Regions from separate parts of the Sporosarcina saromensis genome, predicted to be linked through region 1. Evidence: riboswitches for the same ligand, from Rfam matches in the RefSeq annotation. Region 1 holds a riboswitch; each other region holds the start of a gene.
The links. Region 1 has a riboswitch for S-adenosylmethionine ahead of ACVHUV_RS06930 (methionine biosynthesis PLP-dependent protein). Riboswitches for the same ligand answer to the same signal wherever they lie in the genome.
Positions count from the first base shown of each region.

Region 2: it holds a riboswitch for S-adenosylmethionine, as region 1 does, so the genes downstream of both, metA (homoserine O-acetyltransferase MetA) here and ACVHUV_RS06930 (methionine biosynthesis PLP-dependent protein) in region 1, are expected to answer to the same signal.
Region 3: it holds a riboswitch for S-adenosylmethionine, as region 1 does, so the genes downstream of both, ACVHUV_RS02155 (O-acetylhomoserine aminocarboxypropyltransferase/cysteine synthase family protein) here and ACVHUV_RS06930 (methionine biosynthesis PLP-dependent protein) in region 1, are expected to answer to the same signal.

Region 1 is NZ_CM142738.1:1,400,814-1,405,555, reverse strand. Features, by position in the region: gene ACVHUV_RS06950 (PucR family transcriptional regulator) at 1-84, opposite strand, end outside; gene ACVHUV_RS06945 (CPBP family intramembrane glutamic endopeptidase) at 220-1,056, shown strand; gene ACVHUV_RS06940 (DMT family transporter) at 1,130-1,444, opposite strand; gene ACVHUV_RS06935 (DMT family transporter) at 1,446-1,781, opposite strand; SAM riboswitch class I at 1,921-2,026, shown strand; gene ACVHUV_RS06930 (methionine biosynthesis PLP-dependent protein) at 2,184-3,314, shown strand; gene ACVHUV_RS06925 (cyclase family protein) at 3,333-4,082, shown strand; gene ACVHUV_RS06920 (ABC transporter ATP-binding protein) at 4,599-4,742, shown strand, end outside.
Region 2 is NZ_CM142738.1:3,281,836-3,286,577, forward strand. Features, by position in the region: gene ACVHUV_RS16745 (TetR/AcrR family transcriptional regulator) at 1-274, opposite strand, end outside; gene ACVHUV_RS16750 (NAD(P)-dependent malic enzyme) at 518-1,714, shown strand; gene ACVHUV_RS16755 (DUF421 domain-containing protein) at 1,716-2,426, opposite strand; gene metA (homoserine O-acetyltransferase MetA) at 2,631-3,539, opposite strand; SAM riboswitch class I at 3,610-3,716, opposite strand; gene ACVHUV_RS16765 (YitT family protein) at 3,770-4,627, opposite strand.
Region 3 is NZ_CM142738.1:467,040-471,781, reverse strand. Features, by position in the region: gene ACVHUV_RS02170 (RNA polymerase sigma factor) at 148-735, shown strand; gene ACVHUV_RS02165 (DUF4367 domain-containing protein) at 722-1,507, shown strand; gene ACVHUV_RS02160 (glycerol-3-phosphate acyltransferase) at 1,751-2,374, opposite strand; SAM riboswitch class I at 2,560-2,675, shown strand; gene ACVHUV_RS02155 (O-acetylhomoserine aminocarboxypropyltransferase/cysteine synthase family protein) at 2,796-4,097, shown strand; gene ACVHUV_RS02150 (homoserine dehydrogenase family protein) at 4,175-4,742, shown strand, end outside.

The DNA of each region.
Region 1 (4,742 bases):
ATCTGTTAACACACGCTGACCAGTTTTGACAGTAGCGCTCCGAAGTATCGGAAATGCTAAAATCTCTTTAACAGGCAAATTCATTGCTACGAAACACCTCCAACACTTGCCGTTCGTCATTCACACTATCGTATCATAATTCGCACAACTAGATTAAAAAGGTACATTCTTGTATTTTGGATGCATTTTACAATACGATTAACGATAGGAGGTGTGATTTTGTTTAATCATATGAAAATTCGGCTATTACTTGGCCTCAGTATTATCGGATTCATTGGGTTTGTTGTGATCGCTATCTTCTCCACTTTCTATGGTGCAGATGAAGGCTTCATAACAACTTGTTTATCCATCATCATGTACATTGTTGTGCCTTTCATTTTCTTTTATCATTACTATCGAAAAGAACCATTTTCTCTTAAACAAGTAGTATTTTTTAGCAGAAGTGCACAATGGGTTCTCCCAATATGTGCAATCGTTGTGGTAGCAATCAGCTTTTCTTTAAGCACTTTTTGGTTGACGCTCTTTACAATCGAACCCATTCTTCCCATTTTAGTCGATTTATTAATGGAAGAAGTGCCTTTTCCAACAAATCCTTTCTATCTCTTTTTTGAAATTCTTGTCATTTCCGTTCTTGCTCCGATTGTAGAGGAGTTCTTTTTTAGAGGGGTTATTTTACATCGCATCATGTTAAAAACATCTATGTGGGGTGGCATTCTCATTTCCAGTTTACTGTTCGGCATCTTGCATAGTGACATTATCGGCGCATTTTTCTTCGGCGTCATTGCATGCTTACTCTATTTACGGACAGGAAATTTACTGCTCCCAATCATGATGCACATCCTGAACAATACGATCGCAGTCGTTCTAAGTTTTGTACCTACCGACTGGCTGGAGAGTGTTTTAATCTTGTCGAAAGAAGATATTACCGGCAAAGCATTACCGATTAGTATAATGCTTGTAGTTAGTACACTTTTAACAATCTTCATAACTGTTAAGCTTGGAAAAGGCCTCGGTTCTATGAGAGAAGGCCATCTTACACATCAACCGGAACAGTAAGATTATACGAACAACAAATAGACGTGTGGAACCAATCATGCTACTTGGTACCACACGTCTTCCGTTCATGTATTCAACTAAACAGCTTTAATCCGACTGCACCGCCAATAATTAAACTAAGGAAAAAAATTCGTTTCCACCCTGCCGCCTCTTTGAAAAATACGATGCCCATCAGAACAGCTCCCGCAGCGCCCAAGCCCGTCCAAATCGCATACGCCGTCCCCATCGGAATATCCCGCATTGCTAAGGACAGGAATAGAAAACCTAAGGAAAAGCTGACAATAATGAGCAATAAGCGTTGCCAACTCTTTTTTTTGAGAAACAAGTTAATGCTGAATACGCCTAGTATTTCTCCCAAACTTGCTACAACTAAATAAAGCCATGCCACATTATTCGCCTCCTTCAGCCGTCTCTTTTTCACCGGTCGTCATTTTAATACCAATAACCCCGGTGATGATAATCGCGATAAAAAGCACCTTCATCATCGTAAACTCCGCATGAAACATTACGAAATCAATGATGACAATTGCAGCTGCACCTGATCCCGTAAAAACTGCATATACTGTACCGGCAGGCAATTTCTCACACGCTTTAATAATCGCATAAAAGCTGATGATAATTGCAACGACAGTTCCAATCCATTCGAGTGTAGAATCAGAATAGCGTAGTCCGATTACCCAAAAAATCTCCACAACAGCAGCGAGCAATACATATAGCCAAGCCATTGGATGGCCTCCTCTTCATTCTATTAAGTCCATCCATTATAGCAAACAGTCGCTATGGTTTTGATATTCCTGCTTGCAATCTCGTTAAAATCATGATAACTTTAGTTATGTAATTTTTAAAACAATTCCATATTTTTTATTCTTATCAAGAGAGACCGAGGGATTGGCCCGTTGACGTCTCAGCAACCAGCCCGACTTTGGTATGGTGCTAATTCCAAAAGGCGTATACGTCTTGAAGATAAGAAGATTGATTTCAACTTTGTTGAAGGCCTCTTCTTATTACGGATGAGGTCTTTTTTTAATGAACGAGCTTGTGCTGGTATGCAATGTATTGCTAGCAGACTAGTGGATTTCATTCAACTCGTAAAACAAAACTTAGACAAAAAAACAGAGGAGATGGGCATGTTGACAGAACAAAGTATACATACAAAACTTGTGCAATTAGGGAATGGAAGTGATAAGAAAACTGGCGCGATTAACCCTCCGATCTATTTATCGACTGCTTACAAACATGATGGTCTTGGACAGTCGACCGGTTATGACTACACCCGCACAAAGAACCCTACACGGACGATACTGGAGGAAGGGATTGCTGACCTGGAAAACGGGGATGCAGGTTTTGCATGCAGTTCAGGGATGGCTGCTATTCAACTCGTCCTCTCGTTATTCAAATCTGGAGATGCGATTATTGCTCCAGATGATCTATACGGAGGCACATACCGTCTATTTGACCAGTATGAAAAATTGTACGGAATCCAAACGACGTACACGGCATTTGCCTCAGTTGAAGAAACGGAGAAACTAGTAACCAGTCAAACAAAAGCGTTGTTCATTGAAACACCGACAAATCCACTGATGGTAGAAATTAACATTGAACATTATGCAAAACTCGCTCGAAAACACAACTTATTGCTAATTGTGGATAATACATTCTTAACGCCTTATTACCAAAAGCCGATTGACCTGGGTGCCGATATCGTCATTCATAGCGCAACAAAATATATCGGTGGACATAATGATGTTCTTGCCGGTCTTGTTGTCGCTAAAGGAGAATCTCTTTGCCAACGGTTAGGGGAGAATCATAATGCTATCGGTGCAACGCTTTCTCCATTCGATTCTTGGCTCGTCGTCCGTGGGCTAAAAACGTTACATGTCCGGATGAAGCAACATGATGCGAATGCAAAAGCACTTGTAACGTATTTGCAAAACGAGCCATTGGTAACTGACGTCTTGTATGCAGGTAAAGGTGGCATGCTATCATTCCGTCTACAAGAAAGTAGTTGGGTGGGACCGTTTTTGGAAAACTTACGTCTAATTACGTTTGCTGAAAGTTTAGGAGGTGTAGAGAGTTTCATTACCTATCCGACAACCCAGACGCACGCTGATATTCCTGAGGAAGAACGGGAGAAACGGGGCGTTGACAAGAGTTTGTTGCGTTTTTCTGTTGGACTGGAAGAGGCAGAGGACTTGATTGCCGATTTTAAACAAGCACTGAAGACCGCTTCCCGATTAGTACCTATTTTGACTACCTAATGAGAGAGAGTGATTGAAATGACTGTACAAACGACAAATGAACTCCAAGCTGCACTTCAACTTCTTAAGAGCAAAGAATGGGTGGATCTAACCCACTCTTTCGGTCCTGACTCCCCTCATTTTTTCATGTTTGAGGATGCGAAATTTGAAACTCTTTTTACGCATGATGACGGCTTTTTCGCGCAAAAATTCTCATTTCCTGGGCAGTACGGGACTCATATCGACGCACCCATACACTTCGTACGCGATACTCGCTATTTAGATGAACTTGGATTAAAAGAACTCGTCTTGCCGCTAGTCGTCATCGATCAATCAAAGAAAGCTGAGGCTGATCATGATTTCACCTGCAGTGTTCAAGATATCCTTGATTTTGAAGCAACATATGGAAGAATTGAAGGAGGAACATTTGTAGCGTTACGTACGGATTGGAGTAAACGTTGGCCGGATCATGTAGCCTTTAACAACAAAGACGCTAATGGCAATAATCGCATCCCGGGTTGGGGACTCGATGCACTGAAGTTCCTTTTTGAAGAACGGAACGTAAAAGCGATTGGACACGAAACATTTGATACGGATTCGGCAGCAGATTTCCGTGAAAAAGGTAGTCTTGAAGGTGAATATTATGTATTAGAACAAGACACGTACCAAATTGAATTATTGACGAACTTGGATAAAGTACCAGCGAAAGGTGCAGTCATTTTTAATATTGTTCCAAAACCAGAAAAAGCATCTGGATTCCCTGTCCGCTCTTTTGCGATTTTGCCTTAATACAGTTAGTCAATAGTATAAGCGGTCGGAACATAAGCCAACCTGTATAAATTAGGCTACTCCTTATAATTTAACAAAGCTCCGTCACTATTAATACCGCATGCATCAGAGATGTACCATTTCTGAGGTATGCGGTTTTATTATTTCCCCGTTTCCTATATTCCCTGCTATATAGGAGCCTGTAGCCGCTTGATTATTCTGCGGGCATACGTTTTTTTGCTTGCAGCACTCCTTCTGTCGCGATTCAAAAAAATGTGATTCTAAAAAAACTCCATGAACTACTCAATCTATTTCGCCACTCGTAAATTACCTCTCGCGAAACAAATTCCTAAAACTACAAAAATCGACAGCGTTTTACTACACCTTACAATATTTTACTAAATAAAACATTGACAATTCTGTTTCTTATCATTAGCATTGTATATAATTATCTGATTAATTTATTGATAGATTTGTAAATCTCTTGTTTCCTAGACTGAAGAGCATGACTAAAAGGAACTGGAATGGAGTGTCTGTATGAGTAGTGAGCCGGTATTGGATGTCCAGAAGTTAAAAACGTATTTTTATTTAGATCAAGATTTGGTTGCAAAAGCCGTCGATGATGTCAGTTTTTCTGTATTTCCTGGAGAAACCGTTGCGATTGTTGGTGAGTCAGGCAGT
Region 2 (4,742 bases), 1.9 Mb from region 1:
CTTCACTCACTTCAAAAATTGCATCGACTAATTGATCGAGTCTGACTGGAAAAGGAGCTGATTTTGAAACTTTAGCCTGAACAATCTCCATTGTTTTCTCGACCATCACTTCTGCAATTGCAGGCATCAGCGACAACTTGGAAGGAAAGTATAAATAAAACGTTCCTTGGGCGATTCCTGCTCTTTTCACAATATCCGAAATTTTAGTCTTCTCGATCCCCTGTTCACTAAAGACCTCAATAGCTGCAGACACGATTCGCTCACGTTTGTCCATTTATTCAACCTCCTTTACGAATGATATGAATGACTGTCATTCATTTTATCATATAAATAGTTTGCATTTCCAGTGCTACTAATAAAATATTTTTTTCACATACTAAATATATATCGAATCATCGTGTAAGCGGTATCATTCACATAATCATTGGATTAAACAGATTTTCACCACTTGCATTTACTGTTTGATGCTGTTAATAATTTTAATTACCCATAAAACAAATAGAACGGAGCGAACTAGATGACGAAAGAATATCATTCCGCATTAGCGATGCATGGACTTCACAAAGGGAAGATGGAAGTTGTTTCAAAAGTCTCCCTAGACAATACGAAGGATTTGAGCTTAGCCTATTCCCCTGGCGTTGCTGAGCCTTGTTTGGAAATCGCAAAAGAACCAACAACTGTGTACGATTATACGATTAAAGGGAATCTCGTTGCAGTCATTACAGATGGAACAGCCGTATTAGGTCTCGGAGATATCGGACCAGAAGCTGCATTGCCTGTAATGGAAGGCAAAGCGCTTCTACTTAAACGTTTTGCCGATGTGGATGCGTTTCCGATTTGCCTCGCAACAAAAGATGTAGAAGAAATTATTCAAACCGTCAAACTGATGAGCCCAACATTCGGTGGCATCAATTTAGAAGACATTTCTGCACCCCGTTGTTTTGAAATTGAACAACGTTTACGTCAAGAATGTGAAATCCCTGTCTTTCATGATGATCAGCATGGAACCGCAATTGTCGTTGCAGCGGGACTGATTAATGCATTCAAACTGACAGGTAAAGACTTAAAAACTGCCAAAATCGTCGTGAACGGTGCAGGCGCAGCAGGAATTGCAATCGTCAAACATCTTTTGACAATCGGGTGCAAGGACATCATTTTATGTGATTCAAAAGGAACAATTTACGAAGGTCGGACAAACGGCATGAATCCGATAAAGAATGAGATGGCAGCACTGACAAACCCAACTGCTGTTAAAGGCAGTTTGGCGGATGCTCTTGCTGGTTCTGATGTCTTCATCGGTGTCTCTGTTGCAGACTTGCTAACAGAAGAAATGATTGCTTCCATGAATGAAGGGCCAGTCCTTTTCGCACTTGCGAATCCAAATCCTGAAATCATGCCAGCACGCGCTAAACAATACGGTGCACGGATTATTGCAACAGGCAGATCCGATTTCCCTAACCAAGTAAATAACGTTCTTGCATTTCCTGGAATTTTCCGTGGAGCGTTGGACGTACGTGCTACGGATATTAATGAGCAGATGAAAATGGCAGCGACCGTTGCAATTGCATCTTTAATTGACGAGAAAGACTTGCACGAAGACTATATTATTCCAGATCCTTTTGATGATCGTGTCGCAAGTGCCGTTGCACAAGCTGTTAGTGAAGCTGCAATTACTACTGGAGTTGCCACGTTACAAGTCACGCCGACTGCGTAATTTATTGACCGGTTCGCTCATCGACATGGAGTGTGCCATCGCCCAGTATTTCAGCATAGAAGACTTGTTCAACTGTCGATATGCCATGATGCTGCAACTCAGCATACAACCATTCTTCTGTCAAATGAAGTTCGGTTAAGTTTTCTTTCATTAACTTTCCGTCAGAAATAATCTCAGTCGGAAGATATTTTGGTTCAGGGCTAGGAGCATTCACATCTTTTCGTGTGGCTGGCTCCTGGCTCGCTTTTTTTAATACACTCAGTTCCCCATTCGTTTCAAGTATCGCATAGTTAACATCGGTCACAGTAAAAATGCCTTGTTCTCGAAGCATCATATTCAGGTCATTCAACGTAAAACGTGCTTTCTTCATGCCTTGTTCACTAATTTTCCCCTTTAAAATAAGGATTGTTGGCTGATCATCTAACAACTTTCGTAAATTCTTTGATTTGATTGTTAAGAAGTTCACAAAAACCGTCAATAAAGCCCACCAAATTAAGGATATACTTCCATTATAAAAATGCGTTTCTGAATTAACGGATATCTCGGCAGCAATCGATCCAATCGTAATACCCGTCACATAATGGAAAAACGTCAATTGTGAGATTTGTTTCTTCCCCATAATCCTTGCAAGAATGAGCAAGATGATAAATGCAGTTGTCGTCCGCAAAAGCATTTCCCAAAACTTCAATTCCAGTAACCCTTCTAATTCCATGTTCTCTTACCTCCTCTGTACACTAGTTTGCAGCAGAAAGAGGGACTTATTCAGAAGAGAAATACGTAATCGAATAGGAATGCAAGTTGTAGAGAAATTTGAAAGCTTTTTATCTTAATTTAATTGCTGTTTTTATTGACTCGAAAAACTCATTGAAGCCAAAAAAGCCAGCATCAGCAACATGTGCCAATGCTAGCTTTACTTTTATTTCCATTCAAATGGTGTCTCTTGATACACATAATAGTTCAGCCAGTTGGAGAACAACAAATGCGTATGCGAACGCCATGTATTCAACGGTTGCTTCGTTGGATCATCGTGCGGGAAATAATTTTCCGGAACATCAATTGCAATGCCTTTTGCAATATCACGCGCATACTCTTCACCAAGCGTACATGCATCATACTCCAAATGCCCTGTCACCATAATATGTTTGCCATCTTTTGAAAGTATGATGAAAGCTCCCGCTTCTTCAGATATAGCCAACAATTGAAGGCGATTGTCCTGTTCAATTTCTTCAATGGATACGGATGTGTAACGAGAATGAGGAGCGGTGAACAAATCGTTGAAGCCACGCGCAAGCTCTACCGTCGGATCCGTCAATGTATGTTCATATACACCCGACAACTTCTTTGGGAGTTCAAATTTATTAATGCCATAATGGTGATAAAGAGCTGCTTGAGCGCCCCAACATATGTGCAAAACGGATGTGACATTCGTGTTGGACCAATCCATGATTTGTTGCAGTTCATCCCAATACGTTACGTCTTCGAATGCAAGATGCTCAATTGGTGCACCCGTAATAATTAGACCGTCATAGCGGCGATTTTTCACATGCTCAAACGTTGTATAAAATGCATCTAAATGCGTTTTACTGACGTTTTTCGATTCATATGTAGCGGTGTTCAAAAAAGATACATTTACTTGTAAGGGTGTGTTTCCTAATAACCGCAATAGTTGCAGTTCAGTTTTCTCTTTTTCAGGCATTAAATTGAGAATGATGATGTTTAATGGACGGATATCTTGAGAAGTAGCTCTCCCTTCATCCATCACAAATATTTTTTCTTCTTTCAACATTTCTCTTGCCGGCAATTGTTCAGGTATATTAATCGGCACGTAAATTCCCCCTATTCATGTAAAAAATCCTCATTCCTAAGATAGGAACGAGGATTTTTAACGGTCTCCGCTCTTATCTCTCAAGATTAACATCTTGTTGGAGGTAGCACCTTCCTGCCGGAGCAGAGGTTGCTGAAGCTTCTCAGGGCCAAATCCCTCAGCTTCTCTTGATAAGAAATATTCATTTGTTGTCCATTATATCATTTTATACAGAATTGTATACTTATTTCTTACAGTCTTACTTTCGCTCTCGAAAAGCCTGTCCCCAAAATTTCAGAAGCATTCAGGAATATGACAAAAGCGCTCGGTTCAGCAGTTTGTAACAACTTTTTCAAATAAACGGCTTCTGATTGTTCCACTACACAGAAAATCATCGTCTTGTCATTGTTTGAAAACCCACCTGTTGATTTTACTTTCGTCAAACCACGGTCGATCTCATTTTGAATGACCGCTTGGATTTTATCTTCATGTTCGGTAATAATGAGCACTAACTTCGTCGGGGAAGTTTGCAATTGCACGAAGTCAATCACCTTGCTTGTAACATAAATAGCCATGAGTGCGTATAAAGCGAGTTCAAAATTAAATACAAATGCTGAAGTGACAACGACAATTCCATCGACAATCAATTGTGAGAAACCGCTTGAAATGCCTGTATACTTTTTCAACAATTGTGCAATTAAAGCGGTGCCGCCAGTCGAGCCATTCCCACGGTACACAATTCCTAACCCAATACCAAGCATGATCCCACCATAAATAGAACTGAGTAGAGGGTTGTCAACGGACAAGTTAATATCATGCGTTAAAAAGATGACAAACGGGACAAAAAACGTACCAACAATCGTTTTCACACTAAATTCTTTTCCTGCAAGCACAAGTCCAAGTACAATTAGTGGGATATTAATGATCCATTGGACAACAGCCGGATTATAGTTGAATAGCTCGTACAATATCGTACTTACCCCAGAAATCCCACCCGCTGCAATACGAGATGGCAACAAAAATATATTAAATGCAAGGCCGACAAAAGTCGCCCCAATAATAATTTGAACATAATCAAAAAACACCGATTTCTTCAATAAAACAGACATACAATCGTTCTCCTTTCTTTACAACGTTTCCTATTTTAACAGAAATCGATGTATAGAATAGTTTTAAAGTTTCCAGATGTGGAATAGTAGAAGTAAGTAAAGATAAGAAAGTATA
Region 3 (4,742 bases), 930 kb from region 1:
TGGAGTAGATCATTTTAGTATGAAAAATAAGTGTGAAATGTCTGGAATTAAATGAATGACCATTCAATATTTCTGCTATTCCTCATCACTTTTTTGCGGTATAGTGGAAAATGAGGAATTTTGGGTAGAGATAGAGGGGTGAATCATTTGTTGAAAAAGATGTTTCAGAGAGAACGACCGACGACACCCGAAGTGGAGAAAATTATTTTTGAGAAATATTATAAACGTGTTTATCATACAGCTTATTTCATTGTAAAAGATCCGGATTTGGCGCAAGATATTGTACAGGAAAGTTTTTTAAAGGCGTTCAGGCATATGGATAGGGTGCACGAAATTGAGAAGATTGGCGCTTGGCTGGCGACGATTACGACGAGAACTGCAATTGATCATTTAAGAAAAATGAAAAGATGGAATGATTTCGCTGCAGATGACGTCTTACTTAGTAAGGAGCTGTCTAGTGCAGAAGTCAATGAGTCATCCATTGTGGAGATAGCAGCTGAAAAGAAGTTGGTGAAGGAGGTTGTGTGGAGAGAGATTGAACGATTGACGCCTGCTCACAAAGAGGTTTTGTATCTTTATTACTATGAAGATTTGACGTATGAAGAGATTTCGGAGATGTTGGGCGTGAAGTTGGCAACTGTCAAAACACGTGTACACCGAGCGAAGTTGAAGTTGAAAGAGACATTGGAACAGCAAACGGAACTGATGGAGGTGGTGTTAAATGTCAAAAGCTGAAAAGCGTGAATTGGATCACATCATCCGTGAAGTATTGCAAAAGCAGATGGATCAAAATCCAGGTCCGAACATTCCTGTTGAAGAAGCATGGAATCAATTCGAAGCGAGAAGAAAAAATTCGAAAAAAGAACGTAAGCCTGGACGGAAAAAGATATATGGCAGCACCTTACTCATTATGGCGGCAGCTTGTCTTCTCTTTTTCGCCGTTGGCACACCTCAACAAGGAGCAGCATTCAACAATTGGTTAGTATTCTATCAAAAGATTCAAGGATCGGTTGTTCAAATTTTCGGTGGCAATACAGAGCGCATAGCTGATGAGGGTGCGCCGCCACCTTCGACCGAGATGGAAGATATGGGTTACCAAGTGATGGATATTGAATATGTGACCGAACAGCTGAGTTTGGAAGAAGCACAATCGCTCACAGCTTTTAACATCAAGTCGCCGATTGTACCCGCTTCTTTTGAATTGACAAGTGTAACGGTCGTTCGTCCTGAAAATCAGCTTAGTACAGATATTACGTTAAATTTTGTAGGCATGGGTAAACAATTGTCCATACATCAGAAATTGCTCGATGGGGAGTTTGGGTTTGGTTTGTCTGCCGATAGTATGGATACAAAAGTAAAGGAATTAGTTATTAATGAACGGCAAGCAAATTTGATTACGTTTAAAAATGGCGTCCGCCAATTAATTTGGACGACGCCAAGCCGTTATTACAGTATCGAAGGGAATTTGGAAGAAGCTGAGCTCATTGCAATAGCGGAATCGATGTAAAGATCCGTATATGAAAAAGGGATATCATATGCGTTTTACGATTGCTTTTGCATGGTGGGTATATTGTATTCAATTTATTGGCATGACAAAGCTTTCGAGATCTTCATACCCATAGCCACGGGTGCAATACTAAACGATGAGCTCACTGGAATTTCTCGTTTGATTTGATTAAAAAATAATATAAACCCGTATGAAAACAAGTTCAGGTTACTTGGCTTCATACGGGTTTTATAGATGGATTGTTCACTTCTTTTTAAAAACGGCTCGTATCCTTGGCTCGGTACCATTGCGAATCCGTTGAATGTTTTCACTGTGTTTCCAAATAGCCATTACAAAGAGGAGGACGGCGATAACAATTGGCCAGACGCCGACCATCCAGATGGCAGCTGCGAGAAATGTTCCGTATAGCATGAGGACGCCATACACAAGAATATCTGTGAGCAATGCGACGATTATGAATAAAACAAGTCCTGCAAGCCCGAATCGCCAGTCAAGAGCAAATAACACTCCGATAATGGTAGCGGTCCCTTTCCCGCCATTAAACTTCATATGAAACGGAAAATTGTGGCCGAAAACGACTGCCACACCTACCAAAAATAATAGGGCAGTTAATGACTCGACTGAAAAACCTACACGCTCGGCAATAAAGCGCACGGCAAGGATTGCCAAAATTCCTTTGCCGATATCAATAATTGCGACAAGTGCGCCAAACCGTTTGCCTAATACGATTGTAGCATTCGAGGCACCTGCATTTTTCACACCGGATTCTTTTAGATTAACCCCAGAAAACCATTGCGCTACCGTTGAGCCATGTAGGCAACCGATCAAATATCCAAATACTATGATGCCGATAATCCATATTGTCATAGGAATTCCTCCAAATAAAAAATAGACGTACACACTAGAAAGGTAAGTCGTTGTTAGTAAAATAACATACCCCTATCATAACACTCAGTGTAAATACAAGGTTCAGAAAAATTCTATAAAACTACTTGACATTGAAAAAAAAGAAGCCTATACTGTAGCACAAGATGAAAAACTGAATACCCATACTCTTATCAAGAGCGGCGGAGGGACTAGGCCCTGCGATGCCCGGCAACCGGCAAGTGATGAACTTGCAAAGGTGCTACTTCCTACAGATTCGTGCGAACGGACTGAAAGATAAGGGGAGGAATAAGCGTAAGCGTAACCCTCTTCTTAGCGAAAGGGGTTATTTTTTTATTCCTAAAACCCCATCGCCTCCGCATCGAACTCATTCATCTTAAAAAAACTTTTGGAGGTAATGACAATGACGAACAACTCACTTCAACCTGAAACTCTTCTTTTACACGGTGGCCAAAAGCCGGATCCTCACACAGGTTCACGCGCAGTGCCGATTCACCGTACAACCGCTTTTGTTTTCCGCGATACTGAACACGCCCAAAACCTTTTTGGCTTGCAAGAAGCAGGCAATATTTACACGCGCATTACAAATCCGACGGTCTCTGTTTTTGAAGAACGCGTCGCTTTACTTGAAGGAGGCACTGCTGCAGTTGCGCTCTCTTCAGGAATGGCAGCTATTGCATTTTCCATTTTAAATATTGCAGGCGCAGGAGATGAAATTGTTGCAGCAAGCAATTTATATGGTGGTACGTATAATTTATTCGCCGTGACACTCCCTCGTTACGGAATTACTGTGAAATTTGTTGATGCTGCGGATCCTGAGAACTTCCGCGCGGCCATCTCGGATAAAACGAAAGCCATTTTTGCTGAAACAATTGGAAATCCGAGCCTACAGGTGCTCGACATTGAAGCGGTCGCAAACATTGCCCATGAAAACGAAATTCCGTTCCTCATCGATAACACATTTGCATCCCCATACGGATCAAATCCAATCGAATTTGGTGCAGACGTAGTCATTCATTCCGCGACAAAATGGATTGGCGGACATGGTACAACAATTGGTGGTGTCGTCGTAGATGCAGGTAAATTCGACTGGACACGAGGCAAGTTCCCAGGTTTCACAGAACCGGATGGTACTTACAATGGTCTACGTTATGGTATTGATGCAGCAGCTGCAGCGTTTGCGACAAAGCTTCGTGTGCAATTGTTACGTGATTTCGGACCTTGCTTAGATGCGGATAGTGCATTCAACTTCCTGCAAGGTCTAGAAACTTTGCACTTAAGAATTCCGCGTCATAACGAAAATGCGCAAAAAGTTGCCGCGTTCTTACAGGCTCATCCGTCTGTTGAATGGGTGACATATGCAGGCCTTGAAAACCATCCGACACATGAGAATGCGAAGAAATACTTGAAGAATGGATTCTTCGGCTCAATTATTGTTTTCGGCATCAAAGGCGGGCGTGAAGCAGGTCGTAAAGTGATTGACAACATTACCCTTTGGTCTCATGTGGCGAATGTGGGTGATGCAAAATCTCTCATTATCCATCCGGCTTCTACGACGCATCAGCAACTCTCTGCAGAGGACTTGAAAAATTCAGGTGTGCCTGAAGAGTTGATTCGCCTATCGGTTGGTCTTGAATCACCTGAAGACATTATTGCTGATCTTGAACAGGCAATTGCAAAAGCGGTACCTGTGACGCAGCGATAAGGGGGAGGTCTCCTTTTCTTTAGTACATGACAAGGAAAAGAGGCTACAGCAGCGAAAGATTATAGGGAGGTGGCGGCATGCCGTCAATAAAAGCCGCTATAATCGGCTTCGGAACTGTCGGAGAAGGCGTTTATAAGATCGTAAACGAAAAAAGGCAGCAATTGAAACAACATACAGGCTATTCGATTGAAATTGCTTCTATTTTAGTAAGAGACGTTAATAAGAAAAGGGCGGTCGCTCCGAGTGTCCTTGTAACAGATTCGATTGACGACATCTTGAACGATCCAGAAATTGATATCATTTTTGAGGCGATTGTGGATGAAGAGCCGGCGTACACGTATTTGTCGCAGGCGATTGAAAAGGGAATCCATATCATTACGGCTAATAAAAAGATGTTTGCTAAACATGGCCCAGCTTTATTGAAACACGCAGAATTCAGAGACGTACAAGTCGGTTTCGAAGCGACAACGGCTGGTGGTATTCCGATTATCCGGACAATCGAAAATCTGTTGGCGGGGGATCGTGTCCATCGGGTGCAGGGCATTTTAAATGGGACCTCTAATTTTATCTTGACTGCGATGCGAGATGAAGGAGTTACTTTTGAAGAAGCCCTTCATCATGCTCAAAAAAAGGGGTTTGCTGAAG